DNA from 2 places in the Allobosea sp. 10L422 genome. Region 2 is predicted to be linked to the other one. Evidence: riboswitches for the same ligand, from Rfam matches in the RefSeq annotation. Region 2 holds a riboswitch; the other holds the start of a gene.

Region 1 (9,556 bases), on a different contig from region 2:
GCCGCGTCACCAGATCGCTCGCGACATTGACGATGCTGGCACCGCTGCGGCGCTGGAGCAGCGGCAGCATCGCCCGGCTGACCGTGTAGGCCGCCTTCACTGCGCCTTCGAACTGCTGGCCATAGGCCTCCCAGGGCATCTCCCAGAAGCGAGCGCGATTGTCCGGGTCGAAGCGATAGGGCGCGAAGGCGTTGTTGACGACGACGTCGAGCCGCCCGACCTCCTCCGCAATGCGCGCGGCCATGGCGGAGACCGCTTCCGGGGCGGTGACGTCGGCTGCGATGGCGAGCGCCTCGCCGCCAAGTGCGCGGCATTCGGCTGCGACGGCTTCGGCCGCCGCCTCGTTCGTCCGGTAGTTGACGACGACGATCCCGCCTTCGGCAGCGAAAGCCCGGGCGATTGCCGCGCCGATGCCGCGGCTCGCGCCGGTGACGAGGATGGCCCGGTCACGGAACTTCACGGCGCGCCGTCCTTCTGCGGGAGGAGATCGCTCTTTACGATTTGGTTCATGTCGAGCGGGCGGGCGATCAGGCCGAGGCTGCGGAAGGTATCGGCGCCCTTCTGCAGGGCATCGAGATCGAAGCGGCCGAGACCGTCGCGCTCCGTCATCGGCGAGACGCTGGACAGATTGCGCAGCTTGATGATCTCCAGATTGACCGCTTCGTCGCGGCCGTTGATGGCGCGGGTCACAGCGAGGCGTGCGGCCTCTTCGGGCTGCGCGATCATCCAGGCGGCGGAGTCGCGATAGGCGGCGAGGAAGCGCTTCAGCAGCGGCTTGTTCTGCTCGTAGAAGGCTTCCTTCACGACGAAGATGTCGCTGGGAAGGTTGAGCTGGTCGCGGACTTCGATGACATCCGCCTCGCCCAGCCCCTTGGCGCGGGCAACGAGCAGGCCGGTATCGGTCGCGGCGGTGGCATCGACCTGCCCCTGCATCAGCGGCGCGAAATTGAGCAGGCCGGTCGGCTGGATGGTGACGTCCTTCTCGCCGAGACCGACCTGGTGCAGCAGCACGAGCAGGTTCTGATAGGTGCCGCTGGCGAGGCTGTAAACGCCGATGCGCTTGCCCTTGAGATCGGCGGCGCTGCGGATGCCACTGGCTTTCAGCGCGACGACGTTGAAGACGTTCTGCGGATAGATGTTGTAGATCGCGACGAGCTTCTCGCCCTTGTCGAGCGCGATGTAGAGCGAGGCGGGGTCGGTGAAGGCGATATCGGCCTGCCCCGTCAGCATGTTCTGGATCGCCGCGCCGCCGCCGTTGCCGGGCACATAGTCGAGCGCGATGCCCATGGCCTTGAAGAAGCCCTTGTCCGGCTCGGCCAGCAGGTTGGTGATCTCGCTGATCGGCTGGCTCCAGCCGGCGACGGTAACCTTGTCCAACTGCTGCGCCATGGCGGGGGCGGCGATGAGGCACGACAGGGCGAGAGCAAGGAAGGCGCGGCGGATTGGCATGGATCTAGCCTTTCGAGAAGCGGTGCAGGACGCGGCGCTCGATGAGACGCACGGCCTCGTAGAGCAGCATTCCCAGGGCGGTGATGACGATGAAGAGCGCGAAGATCAGGCTCGAATCCATCACGCTCTGCGCGGCGATGATTGAGGCGCCCAAGCCGGTGCGCCCGCCGATGAACTCGCCGACCACGGCGCCGACCAGCGCAAGCACGACCGCGACGCGCAGGCCCGCCATGATGACGGGAAGGGCGGCGGGCAGCTTGAGGCGCAGCAGGGTCTGGAGGCGGCTCGCGCGGAGCATGCGGAAGAGCTCGCGCTTGGCCGGATCGACCTCGCTCACGCCGGTCAGCGTGTTTTCCATTAGCGGGAAGAAGCAGATCAGCGCGGTGATGACGATCGTCGGCGTCATGCCGAAGCCGAACCAGATGATGAAGAGGGGCCCGAGCGCGAGCTTGGGCACGAGCTGGCTCGCCAGCACATAGGGGCGCAGCAGGCGGCTGAGCGCCGGAACTTCCGCCAGGAGGATGCCGACACCGAGCCCGACGACGGCGCCGATGCCAAGGCCCAGCGCCATCTCCGCGGCCGTGACGGCAAGATGAGGCCAGAGCCGGCCGGTGGCGATCTCGCTCCATAGCGTCGCGAGCACGGCGGAGGGTGGCGGGAGGACGAGTGCCGACAAGCCGCCGAGCCGGCACCAGGTCTCCCAGCCCGCGAGCAGGGCGAGCAGCAGCAGGAGGGAGGGCAGGCGCGCCGTCATGCTGCCGGCCTCCGGCTCGTTGCGGCCGTCGCCTCGCCATCCATGGCGTCGCGCAATTCGCGACAGGCGGCGCTGAAACCGGGGGCGTAGCGCATGTCGCGGTGGCGCGGGCGGGGCAGCTCGATGCGGCGCGCATGGGTGAGGCGGCCAGCGGCCATCACCGCGACCTTGTCGCCGAGATAGACGGCCTCGCCGATGTCATGGGTGACGAAGAGCGCGGTGGTGCCGTTGAGTGCGCAGAGCCGCAGCAGGTCGTCCTGCAATTCCTCGCGCGTCAGTGCGTCGAGCGCGGCGAAGGGTTCGTCGAGCAGCAGCAGATCGGGATAGTCGACCAGCGCACGGGCGACAGCGACGCGGCTCTGCTGGCCGCCCGAGAGTTCGGAGGGCCGGCGCGCGGCGAAATCCACGAGACCGATGCGGGCAAGCAAATCGAGTGCCGCGTCACGGTCGGCTCCCGTCGGCCGGCGCTTCAGCGAGATCGGCAGCAGCACGTTGTCGAGGGCGCTCAGCCAGTCGAGCAGCGTCGGGGCCTGGAAGACGAAACCGGCGCGGGCGCTCGGGCCATGCAGCGCCTCGCCGCCGATGCGGATGGCGCCTTCGCTCGGCATGAGCAGGCCGGCCGCGAGCTTCAGCAGCGTGGTCTTGCCGCAGCCGCTGCGACCCAGCAGGCAATGGATCTCGCCGCGCGGGATCGCCCAGTCGACGCCGTCGACGACCGCGGAACCTGCCGCGCCATAACGATAGCGGACCTGTTTGATTGTGACGAAATCGGACATGGCAGGGTCAGTCGACATAGGGCGCGAACCCCTCTGCCGCCGCTTCCGTCGATTGCTCGATCTCGGTGAAGGTGGCGAGGTCGAGCAGGCTGAAGCGCCCGTCATGATGCCAGCCGGCTTCCGGTGCGGTCATCCGGCCCAGCGGGGCGATGCGGCTGATGCCGACTTCGCCCAATTGCTCCGCGAGCCGGAACAGCCTCTCGGGGGCTGCGGCGGCGCCCGCCGTTTGCAGGAAGCTGCGATAGGGCGCGACGAGGGCGGGGACGTCATCGAGGCTTTCGACCGAGACCAGCTTGAGCGTGCGGTTCAGGCCGGTCGGGTTCAGGGCTTCCGGCGCATCGACATGAACCACGCTCCAGCCATCGGAGGCCTCGCCAAGGAGTTCCGCAGTGCCGCCCAGCGCACGCATCTCCTGTGCGCCGCGCCATGCGACGATGGAAGAGGCTTCGCCTTGCGAAAGCGCGCGGCGGGGGTGGCGGGAGGCGAGGGCGGCGAGTTCCTGCGCGACGTAGCGCGCGAATTCGGCGGGGCTGACGCGTCCACCGCGCTCGACGAAGAGCATTTGCGGCGAATAGCAGCCCTGCTGCTCGTATCGGGCGACGTCATGGGCGGCGAGCCGGGCCAGGGCCGGAGCCTTGCGGCTGTCGAGCACTTCGCGCGCGATCACGCCGAAGCCGATCTTGTGGCCATGGGGCAGGAAGCGGGTCGTGATCGGCAGTTTCGCTCGCAGTGCCGCGAGCGTGTCGTTGCCGCCATAGGCCATGACGGTGTCGGCCGCGCGCAGGAACGCCGGTTCGGCAGCTGCTTCGCCGCCCTTCCACCAGACGATGGCGAGGCATTCGCCGAGTTCCGGGTCGATTTCGGCGAGGAGGCCCGCGAACCAACCGGCCGTCAGCGGCTCGGCCGAGGCGAGCTTGCCGACGCTGCCGGCCTTGACCAGCAATCCGCAGATCAGGCTCCAGAGCGAGAGCGCCGGGACATTGCCGGCCCAGACATGCAGCAGCAGTTCCGGGCCATGGGCGCGCAGGTAACCGCCCTTGGCCGTCGGCTGGAAGCCGTCGAGCATGGCGGGATTGGCGAAATCCTCGGCCAGGAAGCGCAGGAGCTGCGGGCGCCGGAAGGTCTTGAGATAGCTGGTCAGGCCGAGACGGACCGTCTCGCGGTCATAGCCGGTGACGATCGGTAGCAGGTGCTCGGCCTTGCGCCGCAGCGGGTGGCTGCGGTCGAGCAGGCGCGCGACGGCGGCGTCGATCGCCGCGACGATGCGCGCCGTGTCCATCCGCTTCAGCCGGGCGCGGGCATTGCTGCGCACATGCTCGCAGAGCGTCGCGGCCTGAGCCTCGTCGAGTTCCGGCAGCGCGACCGAGACGCTCTCGCCCCAGGCGCTGTGGCCGACCTCGCGCCAGCGCAGTGCCTCGCGGCTCAGGCCCGGCAGATGGCCCGCATGCTCGATCACGTCCGTCAGCCCCGCGCCGCGGCGAGGAATTCGGCCACGGCGACGGAGCAGCCCTTCGAGGCCTCGCCATCGACACGGCCGAGCAGCTTGAACCCGCCCGGAACGATCTCGCCGGCATCCTCGGTCAGGATCGCCGCGACGCAGTTGAAATGGGCGAGGTCGTGATGGACGATCACGCCCCGCTCGCCCTCCGGCAAATCCGCTCCGCTCAGCGGATCGACGACGCGGCTGCGGATCCAGTGCGGGCCGGATTTCACCGACGGGCAGACCGCATTGCCGTCGTCGTAGAGCTGCGAGCTCAGCTCGGTCATGCCGTACATGTTGATGCAGGATGAGCGCGGCACGCCGAAGGCGGCGGCGAGCCCGTCATAGAATTCGTCCGGCGTAAGTTCGCGCGACTGGCCCTTGAAGCCGCCGGTGTCAAGGATGAGGCTGCCTTCCGGCAGAGCAAACCGCAGGCCGCGTGCCGCGAGCTCATCCATCAGTGGCACGAAGGAATAGCTCGCGCCGAGCAGGGCATAGGGCTCGCCGCTGGCCTCGGCCTGTGCGAGCGCCGGCAGTAAACGATCCAGATCGAGACCGGCGGCGCCAATGAAGACCTGGGAATCGGGCGTTCCGCATTCGCGCCGGGCGAGCCCGAGATAATGCGCGAGCGAGGAATTCGGCAGCGCCGTCTCATCTGGGAAGAGGATGCCCATGCGGATGCGCTCGCGGCCAAGCATGAAACGCGCGCGGAAATTCACCAGCATCGAGCGCTTCCAGACGGCGAGCGTCGGGTGGTAGCTGCGGCCGCGCACGCCCTGTGTTGTGCCGCTCGTCATGAAGACATGGCTTGACGCCTCCGGCGGGCTGCAGCTCAGCGTCAGGTCCTTGAAGGCGGTGATCGGCACGGCCGGGATGTCGCGCCAGCGCTTCACCGAAAGCGGCGTGCGGCCGCGCTGCAAGCAGAAGCGCTTGTAGGGCTCGTTGTTGCGGAACTGATAGGCGAAGACCTTCAGCGCCATCGCCTCGAACTCGGCTTCCGACGCGTCGGGAAGCGCGATGAACGCCAGCAGCGCCTCGATGATCTCGGCTTGCGTCACTGCGGCCCACTCCGTTCGGACGCTCGCGGCCAAGCCGGGAGCGTCGATCGCAAAAGGATCACGGGCGCAAGCTGGAATCAGGGCCTTGGATGGCCGCATGTCCCGCATCCCTACGCCGGTATGATCCGGATCAGGTTCGGAGGGTCACCGCGTTGCCGGTCTCAAGAGCCAGCCGGCGGAATCTCAGCCTCCTAGCGAGGCCCCCCTGGGAACAGGGTTTAGGTGGGGCTTCGGGCCATGGCTTGTCAAGCGTTGCCGGCGCAAGGCCAGGTTGGAGCCGACTCGAAATCCTGACATGGCGCGCATGCCGAAGAAGAGGCTCGACGCCGGCCTTCAAAACCGTTTCTGTGCCGGCCATGAACCTTTCCGCGCCGCCGCCCCGCATCGCCTCCTTCACCTGCGAGAAGAAGCCGGCCACCGGCTCGCGCGGGATGGTCGTCACCAATCATCCGCTCGCCTCGGCGGCGGGCGCGCAGATGCTGCTCGCCGGCGGCAATGCGATCGATGCGGCGGTGGCGTCGCTGTTCGCGCTGACGGTGGCCGAGCCGATGATGGTCGGCATTCTCGGCGGTGGCCTGAGTCATATCCGCCTCGCGGACGGCCGCCATGTCGTGATCGACAATCTCTCGACCGCGCCGGGCCACGCGACTCCGGACATGTATGACTGCCTGTCCGACGAGATCGGCAGGCAGCGCGAGACACGCGACCGCGAGAACGTGGTCGGCGCCAAGGCCGTTGCAGTGCCGGGCGCGCTCAAGGGCTGGTGTGAGGCGCTGGCGCGCTTCGGCACGCTGCCGCTGGCCGAGGTGCTGCAGCCGGCGATCGGTCTGGCGGAGCGCGGCTTCGTGGTCACGCCCTATCTTTCGAATTGCATCACCGACAACGCCGCCGATCTCGCCCGCGATCCGGGCCTCACCGCGCTCCTGCTGCCGGGCGGCCAGCCACTCCAGCCCGGCATGCGGCTGGTTCAGCCGGACTATGCCGCCAGCCTGAAGCTGATTGCGGTGGAGGGGCCGGATGCGCTCTATGGTGGGCGGCTCGGGCGGGCGCTGACCGACTACATGGCGGCCCATGGCGGGCTGATCGATCAGGCCGATCTCGCGAATTACCGCATCGAGTTGCGCGAGCCGATCCGCGGCTCCTATCGCGGCTATGAGATCATCGGCCCGCCGCCGCCCTCGTCCTCGGGCGTGCATATCGCGCAGATGCTCAACATCCTCGAAGGTTACGATATCGGTGCGCTCGGCTTCGGCTCGGCGGATGCGGTGCATCTGTTGGCCGAGGCGCTGAAGATCGCCTTCGCCGACCGGGCGGTGGCGACGGCTGATCCCGCCTTCGTCAAGGTGCCGGTCAACAGGCTGATCGACAAGGGCTATGCGGCCGAGCGGCGCGCCCTGATCGAGATCGGCCGGGCGAAGAGCTGGACGGCCGGGCTTTCGGGCGGTGAATCCGCCGACACCACCCATGTCACCGTCGCGGATGCGCAAGGCAATGTCGTCAGCGCGACGCAGACGATCAACGGGCTGTTCGGCGCCTGCGTGCAGATTCCGGGCACCGGGATGATCGCCAACAACTACATGTTCAACTTCGATCCGCATCCCGGCCGCGCGCTCTCGATCGCGCCGGGCAAGCGGGTCTTCACCTCGATGGCGCCGATGATGGCGCTGAAGGAGGGCAAGCTTGCCTTCGCGCTGGGATTGCCGGGTGCATTGCGCATCTTCCCGTCGGCGCTGCAGGCGATCGTGAACCTGATCGACCACCGCATGACGCTGCAGGAAGCGGTCGAGGCGCCGCGCGTCTGGACAGAAGGCGGCGTGCTCGAGCTCGAGGAAGCCATCCCCGAAGCGGTCGCGCAGGAGCTCGCGGCCCGCGGCCACAGGATCCTGCGTTCGCCGCGCGTCGCCGGCGGGATGAATGCCATCGCCTTCAACCCGGATGGCACGCTGACGGGCGCCGCCTGCTGGCGCGCCGATGGCACGCCGGTCGCCATCTCCGGCGGGCTTGCCCGTGCCGGCGCACGCTTCACCATCTGACCTATTTCCGGACCTTTCCATGCCCGAGACGATCGTTCTCCTCGATATGACCAGCCCCGAGCGGGCCGACCGGCTGCGTGCGCTGCTGCCGGATGGCTTCGTGCTGACGCATGGGACCGCGCGCGGCGACGAGCACATGAAGGAGATCATCGCCGAGGCCGATTACGCGATCTCCGGGCAGGTCGGCGTCTCCGCCGACGTGCTGCGGGCGGCGAAGAAGCTGAAGCTGCTGCACAAATGGGGCGTCGGCTACGACAACATCGACATCGCCGCAGCCAAGGAACTTGGCATCCAGGTCGCGCGCACGACAGGCTCCAATGCGGTCGCCGTTTCGGAATTCGCGATCGGGTTGATGCTGTCGACCCTGCGCCTCATCGCCTACGGGAATGCTGAGCTTAAGAAGGGCCATTGGCGCACGGGTCAATTGCCTTCGGATACCTATACGCTCTCGGGCAAGACGGTCGGCATCGTCGGCTTCGGGGCGATCGGCAAGAATGTCGCGAAGCTGCTGAAGGGCTTCGGCTGCACCATCCTCTACAGCAAGCGCACGCCGCTCGACGCTGCCGAAGAAGCAGCGCTGGGCGTGAAGCATGCTTCGATGGCCGAAATCCTGGCGCAGGCGGACGTCGTCTCGCTGCATTGCCCGCTGACGCCCGAAACCAAGGATCTGATCGATCTGGCGGCCTTGAAGGCGATGAAGAAGACGGCGGTGCTGATCAATGTCGCGCGCGGCGGCGTCGTCAACGAGGCCGATCTCGTCACGGCGCTCAGGGCGAAGGAGATCGCCGGCGCGGCGATGGATGTCTACGAGATCGAGCCGCTCGCGGCCGAGAGCGAATTGCTCACCCTCGACAATCTCGTGACCACGCCGCATCTCGCCGCCATGGCGTCCGACAATTTCGCCCCGGTGGTGATGCGGATGTTCACCAACATGCAGCATGTGTCGCGTGGCGAGCTGGTGCCGCCGCTCGATCTCGTGGTGTGAGTCGGCGCTGTCTGCCGGCTTGGGTATCCGTCATTCTCGGGCCAAGCGAAGCGCAGACTCGAGAATCTCGTGACGAGAAGGCGCTGGTTTCCGAGATGCTTGGGTCAAGCCCGAGCATGACGGCCAGGTTTGGGTGCGGTGAAGCTCAATGCAGCCCGCCGACGCCGACATAGCGTTCGAGCACGGCGGCATCGCTCCGCAGCGCGTCGGGTTTGCCCGACCAGACGATGCGTCCGCGTTCGAGGATGATGACGTCCTCGGCGAAAGCGAGCGCGCTTTCCAGACGCTGCTCGACGAAGAGGATTGTCATTGCGCCGCTCGCGGCGAGCCGCGTGAAGGCTTCCATCAGCATGTCGCAGATGACTGGGGCCAGGCCCTCCAGCGGTTCGTCGAGCAGGAGTACCGAGGGCTCGCCGAGTATGGTGCGGGCTGTCGCCAGCATCTGCTGCTCGCCGCCCGAAAGCTGCGAGCCCAGGTTGCGGCGGCGTTCCTGCAGGCGGGGAAAGAGCGCATAGGCCTCCTCGATCGCGCTGCGCGGGCGGCCCTTCAGCCCGGCGAAGAGGTTTTCCTCCACGGTCAGGCCCTTGAATACCTCGCGTGTCTGGGGCACGAGGCCGATGCCGCTATGGGCGCGGGCGGCGGTGGCGAGCGCGGTGATGTCGATGCCGTCAACGCTGATGCTGCCGGAATAGCGTCGCGTCAGCCCCATCAAGCTCGCCATCAGCGTGGTCTTGCCCATGCCGTTGCGGCCGAGGATGGAGAGGCGTCCGCCCGCCGGCACGGAGAACGAGACATCCTCCAGCACATGGGTCTGGCCGTAGCCGGCGCTCAGGCCGCGGACGTCAAGCGTGGCTGCCGGCATGCGCGTAGTTCCCGAGATAGGCTTCACGGACCTTGGGGTCCCTGGCGACATCGGCCGGCAGGCCCTGGAAGATGAGTTCGCCTGCAGCGAGCACGACCACGCGCTTGGCGAAGCGGAAGACGAGGTCCATGTCGTGTTCGATCATCAGAACCGCGAGGG
Region 2 (8,843 bases):
CCCGTTCGAGGCCTTGGTGATCTTGTAGGGAACGAGCTTCAGGTCCTTCTGCGTCATCGGATCGTCGTAGGTACGGCCGATGAGGCGCTTGATCGCGAAGAAGGTACGCTCCGGATTGGTGACGGCCTGGCGCTTGGCAGGCTGGCCGACAAGGCGCTCGCCATCATCCGTGATGGCGACGATGGAGGGCGTGGTGCGCGCGCCCTCGGAATTCTCGATGACCTTCGGCGTGGTGCCTTCCATCACTGCAACGCAGCTGTTGGTCGTGCCGAGGTCGATACCAATGACTTTACCCATGGATGGGATCCCTTTCGATTGAGCAGATCGCCGGCCTGCGACGCATTCACGCCGCCTGCCGGCCCATGGACCGGGTCGCCCCCGCTTCAGCGGCGAACGCTCCGGCATTCCACGTTTGACGGTGGTTAAACCGCCCCTTGGGCGCGTATATAGTGAGGGTGTTCCCGCCCTTGCAAGACAGGCGAGCCGATTAAGAAGCGGGGATCGTGGGGTTTTGGGCTGCGCCGGCGCTTTCCGCAGCGACTGTGTCCTTGCGGCCCTTGCGCGGAATTGCGCCCGCCTTCATGCAGGAAGGCCGTTCCGTTTGCGCATGGACACCATGAGCCGATCGACGCGCATCGCCCCTATGCTGGTGGCTATCTCGGCCGCGATGACGGCGCTCGCGCAGGCGCAGCCCCTGCAATTGCCGGGCGCACAGCCATTCAATGCTCCCGGCACGCAGCAGGGTGCTCCCTCTGCGCCCGGCGCGCCGGCAGCACCGCGACCACCGAGCATGCCCGCGATCAAGATCCCGACCGAGGAGGCAATCCTCGGAAAGATCCTTCACCGCAACGGCCATCACGGCGAAGCGACCTTCACGAAAACCGCCAACGGCTTCGGGATGAAGCTCGGCCTCGACGGCTTCCAGCCAGTCAATCTGGTCGAGCCCTGCTCTGTTTCCTTCGGCGACGCGCCCGTCCCGGTCACGGCGCTGGGACGGCCGGCCGGCGTGCCCCGCTACCGGCTGGAGGCGCCGATCTGCCCGATCGTCTTCGACGTCCTCGACGGCGCCGTCCTCGTCGTGGAGCCCACCGAACCTTGCGTCGTCGAGGCGGCCCAGTGCCGGATCGATCCGCGTGGCCTGTGGGGCCCGGACGCCCGAACGATCGCCGCGCAGGCAAGGGAGATCGAGCGGGCGCGCGGCACCGCCGAGCGCGCCGTCCGCGAGGGGTACCGGACCCTGACGGCCAAGTCTGACGCCGTCGAGCAGCGCTCGATCGCCCGCGAGCAGGCGGGTTTCTCCTCCGAGCGCGAAACCATCTGCCGCGATTTCCAGCGCGAGGGTCAGATGGGCTTCTGTGCGGCCCGGATCACGGAAGCCCGCGCCGCCGCGCTGCGCGTGCGGCTCGGCCTTGGCACCGAGTCCAAGCCCGCCCCCAAGCCGAAGCCGCGTCCGGCAACGCCGAAGCCGGCACCGCTGTCGCTCGCCCCGACGCAGTAGAAAGTCGGCCTGGCCCTTGCCGGCGGCGCCGGGTTCGTCGCCTGTTAGGGCTCCATTCACCAATTTTTCCGGCTCTCCTTCCGGCCCCCAGAAGGCAGCGCGCTTCTTTACGATTGCTGCGTGAGTGACCGCGTACCAAGCCCGGGCACACCGCTTTGGGGGATAGAATGCGTCTTATGAATTGGGGTTTCGCGAGAAAAGGCCTGTCGGCCCTGCTCGCCGGCCTGCTCGCCAGCGCCGCGCCGGCTCAGGCCTGCACGAATATTCTGATGATTGCGGCCGACGGCACGCCGGTTTACGGCCGCACGCTCGAATACGCGCTCCAGACACCGTCCGACGTCGTCGTCGTCCCGCGGAACTACGCCTTCGTCGGCACCCGCCCCGCCAACATGCCGGCTCCCAAGTGGAACACGCGCTATGCATTCGTCGGCGTGATGAGCTTCGGCCAGCCTTTCGTCTCCGACGGCATGAACGAGAAGGGACTCGCTGGCGGCGCCCTGTATTTCCCGGATTTCGTGGGCTACACGCCCGTGGCGCAAGCCGACCCGAACACCGCGCTCGCGCCCTGGGAATTCCTGAGCTGGGTCCTGTCGAACTTCGCTACCGTCGCTGAGGTCAAGGAAGCGCTCAACAAGGCCGTGATCGTCGACCTTCCGGCGCCGATCGTGAATTTCACGCTGCCATTCCACTTCCCGATCCACGATGCGACGGGCGCCTCGATCGTGATCGAGCCGGTGGACGGCAAACTGAAGGTCTATGACAACCCGATGGGCGTTCTGACGAACTCCCCGACCTTCGACTGGCACCTCAACAACATCCGCAACTACGTCAAGATTTCGCCCGTCGCGGCCGATCCGCTGAAGATCGGCGGCAAGACCTTCGAGCCCTTCGGGCAAGGCTCCGGCCTGCTCGGGATTCCCGGCGACCCGACGCCGCCCTCGCGCTTCATCCGCGCGCTCGGCTACGTCGCCTCGGCGAAGCAGGCTCCCGACGGCCCCCAGACCGTTCGTCTCGTCGAGCACATCATGAACAATTTCGACATCCCGGTCGGCTTCATCAACTCGGCGGCGAAGGGCGGGGAGCTCGAATATACCCAGTGGACTTCGGTCGCGGATCTCAGGGCCAAGAAGTACTATATCAAAAGCTATCAGGATCAGGTCCTGCGCATGGTCGACCTGACCAGCTTCGACCTCGACGCCAAGGCACTTCAGGTCGCGCCGTTCAAGCCGAACCCGGTGCCTCCGGCTCTTCAGTTCGCGAAGCCGTAATGCCGAAGCTGCCCGCTCTCCCCTTCGAGAGCGGGCATTTTCTTCTCCGGGCCACCCAAGGACCGAGAGAACCAAGCCCGCATCACGCGGGCTTCTTTTTGCGTCAGGGAGAGGTCGTCAGCGGCAACGAGACCGTGAGCAGGCCGACGGTTCCGCGCGCGCGGTTCTCGACGGCGAACTCGCGCAGAACCTTGATGCGGGTAGAGATCGGCGTCTTTCCAATCGTGAAATTATAGGCCAGCGTGCCGCCGAGCGCGGTCACGCGGCCCTTATAGGCACCGAGCTGCGCGCCCGCTCCGCTGTCACCGGTGACCTGCTGATAGTGATAGCCGATCACTCCGGCGGAAAGCGCGCTGGTCAACGCTTTCGAGGCGGCCCATTCCAAGTGAAACTCGGTGCCCGTCCGGTAGTCCGTGGCCGGATTAGTGCCGTTGAACGTCACCCCGGCGATGCCTGAGAGATCGATGCCGGTTTCCGGATCGAACCAGGTGAGGGCGCCGGACAGATCCGTGGCCCAGCGGTGAAAGGCAAGATTGGCCAGTTCCCCGTTGCGGTACTCGCCCGCAGGCGCGTTCACCATGACGGTTGCATTCCAATGGAACTTGCCGGCATGCCAGCCGAGAATCGTCGAGAATACGGGATCGCCGACCATCGTGGCCTTGTCGCGCAAATTGGAGCCGACAAGGCGGTTCGTTTGCGGCGAATCGTATTCGACACCGGCCGCGACCCGGACGCGGCCGACAGGCAGAGTGGCCCCGAAGGCGAGATTGCCCCCGGCGAGTTCCCAGGGCGTCACCCACGTTCCGCTCAGGAAATCGGCCCGTGCCTGACTCCGCACACCGGCAACGAAGCGACCGCCGGAAGGCAATGACTTCCGGGCGTCGAGCTTGGCGTCGTAGCTGTAGGTGTCGCTCTCGAAATAGACCCCGGGAGGCGGCAGATAGCCAGCCATCGCGCCACGGCCGCCGAGCAGATAGAAGCCCGTGCCGTTCTCGGCCGCCCGGACATCCTCCGGCAGCCCGACGCAGCCGGCGGCCAGACCAAGGGCCATCAGGGCGACAAGCCGAAAGGGCCTGTGCGATTGCCCGCAGGCTTCGTTACGCATCATGTTGTCTGTTGCCCCCCGGCGCGGCCGTCGCCAGCCGGGCGAATCAGCCATGCGACCCTAGGATGCCTGCGGGCGGCGGTGAATCCCGGCTACATCATGTCTTTCATGTGTGACATTCGCGCCATACGTGCTTGCAGCATTCCGGCCTCGAGGCCAGCGACCGCATCGATCAGTTCGACGGCAAAGCTGCCGGGGCCATGGCAACGCTCGGCTGCGATTTCGCCCGCGATGCCGTAGGCCGTCAGCGCCGCAGCCGCTGCAATCACGGGATCGGGCTCGACCGCGAGGCAGGCAGCCACCAGCGCGCTTGAAGCGCAGCCCAGTCCGGTTACCCGGCTCATCAGCGGATGCCCGAAGGCCACGGAGAGCTTGCCGGAAGGACCGTCGATCGCGTCGACAGCCCCTGTCGTCGCGCGCGTGACGCCGGGGGAGCGCTCCAGCAGCCAGGCCAAGGCCGCCATCTCGGCGGCGTTGCCACGCACGACGACGCCCGGCAGCCGCAAAACGTCCTCGGCCAGCCGCAGCCGCAGGGGCGACAGCTCGACGAAGACCGGGTCGAGCACCAGCGGAATGCCGCGTTCGCGCGCCACAGCGACGAGCTTCGGGATCGCGCGCTCGCCCTCAGGGCTGATCGTGCCCAGATTGATCAGGATCGCGCTTGCCCCGGCCGCGACCGCCGCAACCTCCTCGGGATGACCAGCCATCGAGGGCACGGCCCCGAAGGCGAGCAGCATGTTGGCGGTGACGTTCTGCGCTACGGTATTGGTCAGGCAATGGATGCGCGGGCGGCGCTCGGACACCCGCGCGAGGATCGACGCGACCTTGGCCGCGTCGAGGCTGTCGTTCATGCCGCTCATTCGGCCGCAGGTAGATAGATGCTGCCACCCTTGTCGAGGAATTCCTTCGACTTCGCCGCCATGCCTTCAGCAGCCATGGCCTCGAGACTTGCCCTCTCATTGTCGCTCATCGCGAGAACCTCAGCGCGCAGGTCCTGCGTGATCTTCATCGAGCAGAATTTCGGCCCGCACATCGAGCAGAAATGCGCGACCTTGTGGGCATCCTTCGGCAGCGTCTCGTCGTGGAACTCGCGCGCCGTGTCGGGGTCGAGCGCCAGGTTGAACTGGTCCTCCCAGCGGAAGTCGAAGCGGGCGCGGGAGACCGCGTCGTCCCTGATCTTCGCCGCCGGGTGGCCCTTGGCGAGATCGGCGGCATGGGCGGCGATGCGATAGGTGATGACGCCGGTCTTGACGTCGTCACGGTTCGGCAAGCCGAGATGCTCCTTGGGCGTGACGTAGCAGAGCATAGCGCAGCCATACCAGCCGATCATCGCCGCGCCGATGCCAGAGGTGATGTGGTCATAACCCGGCGCGATGTCGGTGGTCAGCGGTCCGAGCGTGTAGAAGGGCGCCTCGCCGCATTCGCGCAGCTGCTTGTCCATATTCTCCTTGATCTTGTGCATCGGCACATGGCCGGGGCCCTCGATCATGACCTGGCAGCCCTTCTTCCAGGCGACCTGAGTCAGCTCGCCCAGCGTCTCCAGCTCGGCGAACTGGGCGCGGTCATTGGCGTCGGCGATCGAGCCCGGACGCAGGCCGTCACCGAGCGAGAACGAGACGTCGTATTTGCGCATGATGTCGCAGATCTCGTCGAAGCGCTCGTAGAGGAAGCTTTCCTTGTGATGCGCCAGGCACCAGCGCGCCATGATCGAGCCGCCGCGCGAGACGATGCCGGTCACACGGCTGGCCGTCAGCGGGACATAGGGAAGGCGAACGCCGGCATGGATGGTGAAGTAGTCGACGCCCTGCTCCGCCTGCTCGATGAGGGTGTCCTTGAACACCTCCCAGTCGAGCTTGATCGGATCGCCGCCGACCTTCTCCAGCGCCTGATAGATCGGCACCGTGCCGATCGGCACCGGCGAATTTCTGAGTATCCAGGAGCGGATGTTGTGGATGTTGCGGCCGGTGGAGAGGTCCATCACCGTGTCGGCACCCCAGCGGATCGCCCAGACCAGCTTCTCGACCTCCTCGGCGGCACCCGAAGTCACGGCCGAATTGCCGATATTGGCGTTGATCTTGACCAGGAAGTTGCGGCCGATCGCCATCGGCTCCAGCTCGGGGTGGTTGATGTTGGCCGGGATGATGGCCCGGCCGCGCGCGATCTCCTCGCGGACGAATTCGGGCGTGACGAATTCCGGAACGACAGCGCCGAAGCTCTCGCCGTCGGCATGGCGCTCCCTGGCGCCTTCCATCATGGCGGCGCGGCCGAGATTCTCGCGATGGGCGACATAGATCATCTCGGGCGTGACGATGCCGGCCTTGGCGAACTCGTATTGCGTCGCCATCTGGCCGGGCTTCGCCTCGAGGATCGGGCGCTCGGCCGGGCAGGCCGGCACGAGCTGCGCTTCGCTGATATGGCCGTTATCGGCGGCGGTGACGGCGCGGCCGGGCACGGTCTGGAAGCCGCGGGCATCGAGCCAAGCGCGGCGCGGCTGCGTCAGGCCGGCATTCAGGTCGATCCTGGCGTCGGTCTCGGTATAGGGGCCGGACGGGTCGTAGATGCGCACCGGCGGCTCGGCATCGGTCGTCAGCACGACCTCGCGGAAGGGCACGCGCATCTCGGGATGCTCGGGCGCGGCGACATAGATTTTGCGCGAGCCGATGATCGGGCCGGTCGTCACGCTTTGCGGCGCGGTCTTGACGCTGTTCTTCTGGGGTTTTGCGTGGGCATTCATGAGGATCTCCTCCTTGCGACAGGTCAGGAGATCCGGGTTTGAAAGCGGTACAGTCGCTGTCTGCGGACAAGGCTCGGCCCTGTGCACGCGTTCCAGTCCCTCCGCCGGTATGACCCGGATCAGGTTCGACGGGTTCGGCTTCGGAAGCCATCTCAGCCCTTGCGGGCACCCCTCGGAACAGAGGCGAGGTTAGGCGCAGAGAAGTCGCTTGGCAACGGCCTCAGCGACAAACGATCGAAGCTGGGGAAAGGAGATCAGGCGGTGCGGTCGACGAGGCCGCCCTGACCGGCCGGGAGCGTCGCCTGCGTCTGCTCGACGCTCTGCTGGAGCATGGTGACGAGGCTTTGGTCAGCCTGCGCGTTCTGCTTGAGCATCTCGACCGACAGCGCCTGCTGCGTCGAGGCGGCCTGCATCGTGACGATGCTGCGGGAAACGGAGGCTGCGTCGCTCATGCCGGCGACGCTAATGCGCCCGCCTTGCCAAATCCTGAACGACCTTCAGGGCCTGATGATCGACGGCACCGAGCGCGCATCGGCGGGTCGCGACTCGGCTGCGGCGGACCAGCCTGCGCCCTGTCATAGCGCTGCTCACGCCTGTCGGCGCGAGGCCGCATACCGCGTTCCCCTGCCGGCGGCCGCACGGCCTCATCCGCACGCGGCGCCACCGGCACGCCTGGAGCAGGCTGTTTCTCGGCAGGGGGAGCATTCTGAGCCCATGTCGGAAACGGCGCGAACGAACCGGCAAGCACCAGACCTGCCATCGCCAGAGCGGACATCTTCATGGCTGCATCTCCCATCAGCGCCTCCTCCGGAAGAGAAACCGCTGTGGGGGTGCGGGGTTCCCCACACCCCCACAGCGAACGGGGCTGCTCAACGGGCAGCCCCGTTCGAGAGGTCAGCGGTTCTGGCCGGTCAGCAGCGGCGTGATGCGCCGCAGCGTCACACGCCGGTTTTCGCGGGATGCCCCTTGCGTCTGCACCTTCAGATACTGCTCGCCATAGCCCTGGGTGGTCAGGTTTTCCGGCGGGATCTGGAAGTCGCGCGTCAGGATCTCCCCGACCGACTGGGCCCTGCGATCCGAGAGCGAGAGATTGTCGACATCGGCACCAACCGCGTCGGTGTGGCCCTCGACGAGGAAGACCTCGTTCGGCGAGCCTTGCAGCACGCGCCGGATCGAATCCGCGATCACTGCGAGGCGCTGCGCCTGGTCGGGCGTGACCTGCCAGGAGCCGGTCTCGAAGTTGATCGTGTCGATATCGACGCTGCGCATGCGGGCGCGCAGATCCGGCGAATAGCGGACCTCGTCCAGCGTGTAACGGCGCGGGATCGCGGCGATCGGCGGCGCCATGATCGTCTCGTAGATCAACGCCTCGTCGGCCTGGTCGGCATCGACGATATAGCGCTCGCGCGGGATCGGCAGCGGCGGCGGCGGCAGCACGACGATATCGTCGGCGAAGCGCCCCGGGCGATCGCGCAGGGTATTGTCGATGATCACCACCTCGCGGTCGTCGCGATCGATGCGGGTGCGGCGGATCAGCCGGCCCTCCTCGTCGGTGACGGTGACGATGCGCGTGCCGTCGGGCCGCTCGAACACGGTCCGCATCTCGCCGTCGCGGCGCTCGGAACGGCCTTGCCAGCCGAGATCGCGGAAGCGCTGGTCCTCATCGCGGCGGATGATGGCCCGGCCGTCATCGTCGCGGATGATGGTGCGGCCGGGCTCGCGGATGACGGTAACGTCACCCTCGCGCCGTTCCTCGCGCCGCGCCCGGATGTCGTCGAAGCGCTGCGCTCCCTGAACGGCCATGATGCCGCCGATCGCGCCGACACCGAGGCCGATCGCACCGGCCACACCCGGCGAGATGCCGCCGCGACGGCCTTCGCGCTGCGGCGGCTGGCTGGGGAAGACCCCGCCAGACGGCGGCTGCGCGGGAGCCGTGCCGGGCTGCGTCGGTGCGACACCGGGCTGCGCCGGAGCCGGCACCCCAGGAGCGGCTGCCGGAGGCACGCCCGGAGCGGGGCGTGCGGGCTGAGCGGGCGCCAGCCCCGCGGGCGGCGTGCCCGGGGGCGGCGTCGGAGACGCGGCGCCGGGTTGGGTCGGAGCCGGAGCGATCGGAGCCGTGGCCGGAGGTATTGCCGGGCGCAGCGGCTGTGCCGGAACTGCGCCGGCCGGCGGAGACGGAGCTGTAACGCCCGGCTGCGCCGGAGCGCCGGGAGCGGCGCCGGGCTGCGGCGCTGCGCC

What was found. Region 2 has a riboswitch for thiamine pyrophosphate ahead of thiC (phosphomethylpyrimidine synthase ThiC). Riboswitches for the same ligand answer to the same signal wherever they lie in the genome.
Region 1: it holds a riboswitch for thiamine pyrophosphate, as region 2 does, so the genes downstream of both, AC1DEZ_RS08675 (LuxE/PaaK family acyltransferase) here and thiC (phosphomethylpyrimidine synthase ThiC) in region 2, are expected to answer to the same signal.

Annotation. Positions count from the first base shown of each region.
Region 1 covers NZ_JBFTJI010000003.1:87,138-96,693, reverse strand. Annotated here, with positions in the region: gene AC1DEZ_RS08700 (SDR family oxidoreductase) at 1-460, opposite strand, end outside; gene AC1DEZ_RS08695 (ABC transporter substrate-binding protein) at 457-1,449, opposite strand; gene AC1DEZ_RS08690 (ABC transporter permease) at 1,454-2,203, opposite strand; gene AC1DEZ_RS08685 (ABC transporter ATP-binding protein) at 2,200-2,979, opposite strand; gene AC1DEZ_RS08680 (acyl-CoA reductase) at 2,987-4,435, opposite strand; gene AC1DEZ_RS08675 (LuxE/PaaK family acyltransferase) at 4,441-5,517, opposite strand; TPP riboswitch at 5,607-5,734, opposite strand; gene ggt (gamma-glutamyltransferase) at 5,874-7,550, shown strand; gene AC1DEZ_RS08665 (phosphoglycerate dehydrogenase) at 7,570-8,535, shown strand; gene AC1DEZ_RS08660 (ABC transporter ATP-binding protein) at 8,681-9,397, opposite strand; gene AC1DEZ_RS08655 (ABC transporter ATP-binding protein) at 9,378-9,556, opposite strand, start outside.
Region 2 covers NZ_JBFTJI010000014.1:156,113-164,955, forward strand. Annotated here, with positions in the region: gene dnaK (molecular chaperone DnaK) at 1-297, opposite strand, end outside; gene AC1DEZ_RS23330 (hypothetical protein) at 668-1,498, shown strand; gene AC1DEZ_RS23335 (linear amide C-N hydrolase) at 1,675-2,766, shown strand; gene AC1DEZ_RS23340 (SphA family protein) at 2,870-3,817, opposite strand; gene AC1DEZ_RS23345 (hydroxyethylthiazole kinase) at 3,964-4,722, opposite strand; gene thiC (phosphomethylpyrimidine synthase ThiC) at 4,728-6,605, opposite strand; TPP riboswitch at 6,684-6,788, opposite strand; gene AC1DEZ_RS23355 (hypothetical protein) at 6,860-7,057, opposite strand; gene AC1DEZ_RS23360 (OmpA family protein) at 7,500-8,585, opposite strand.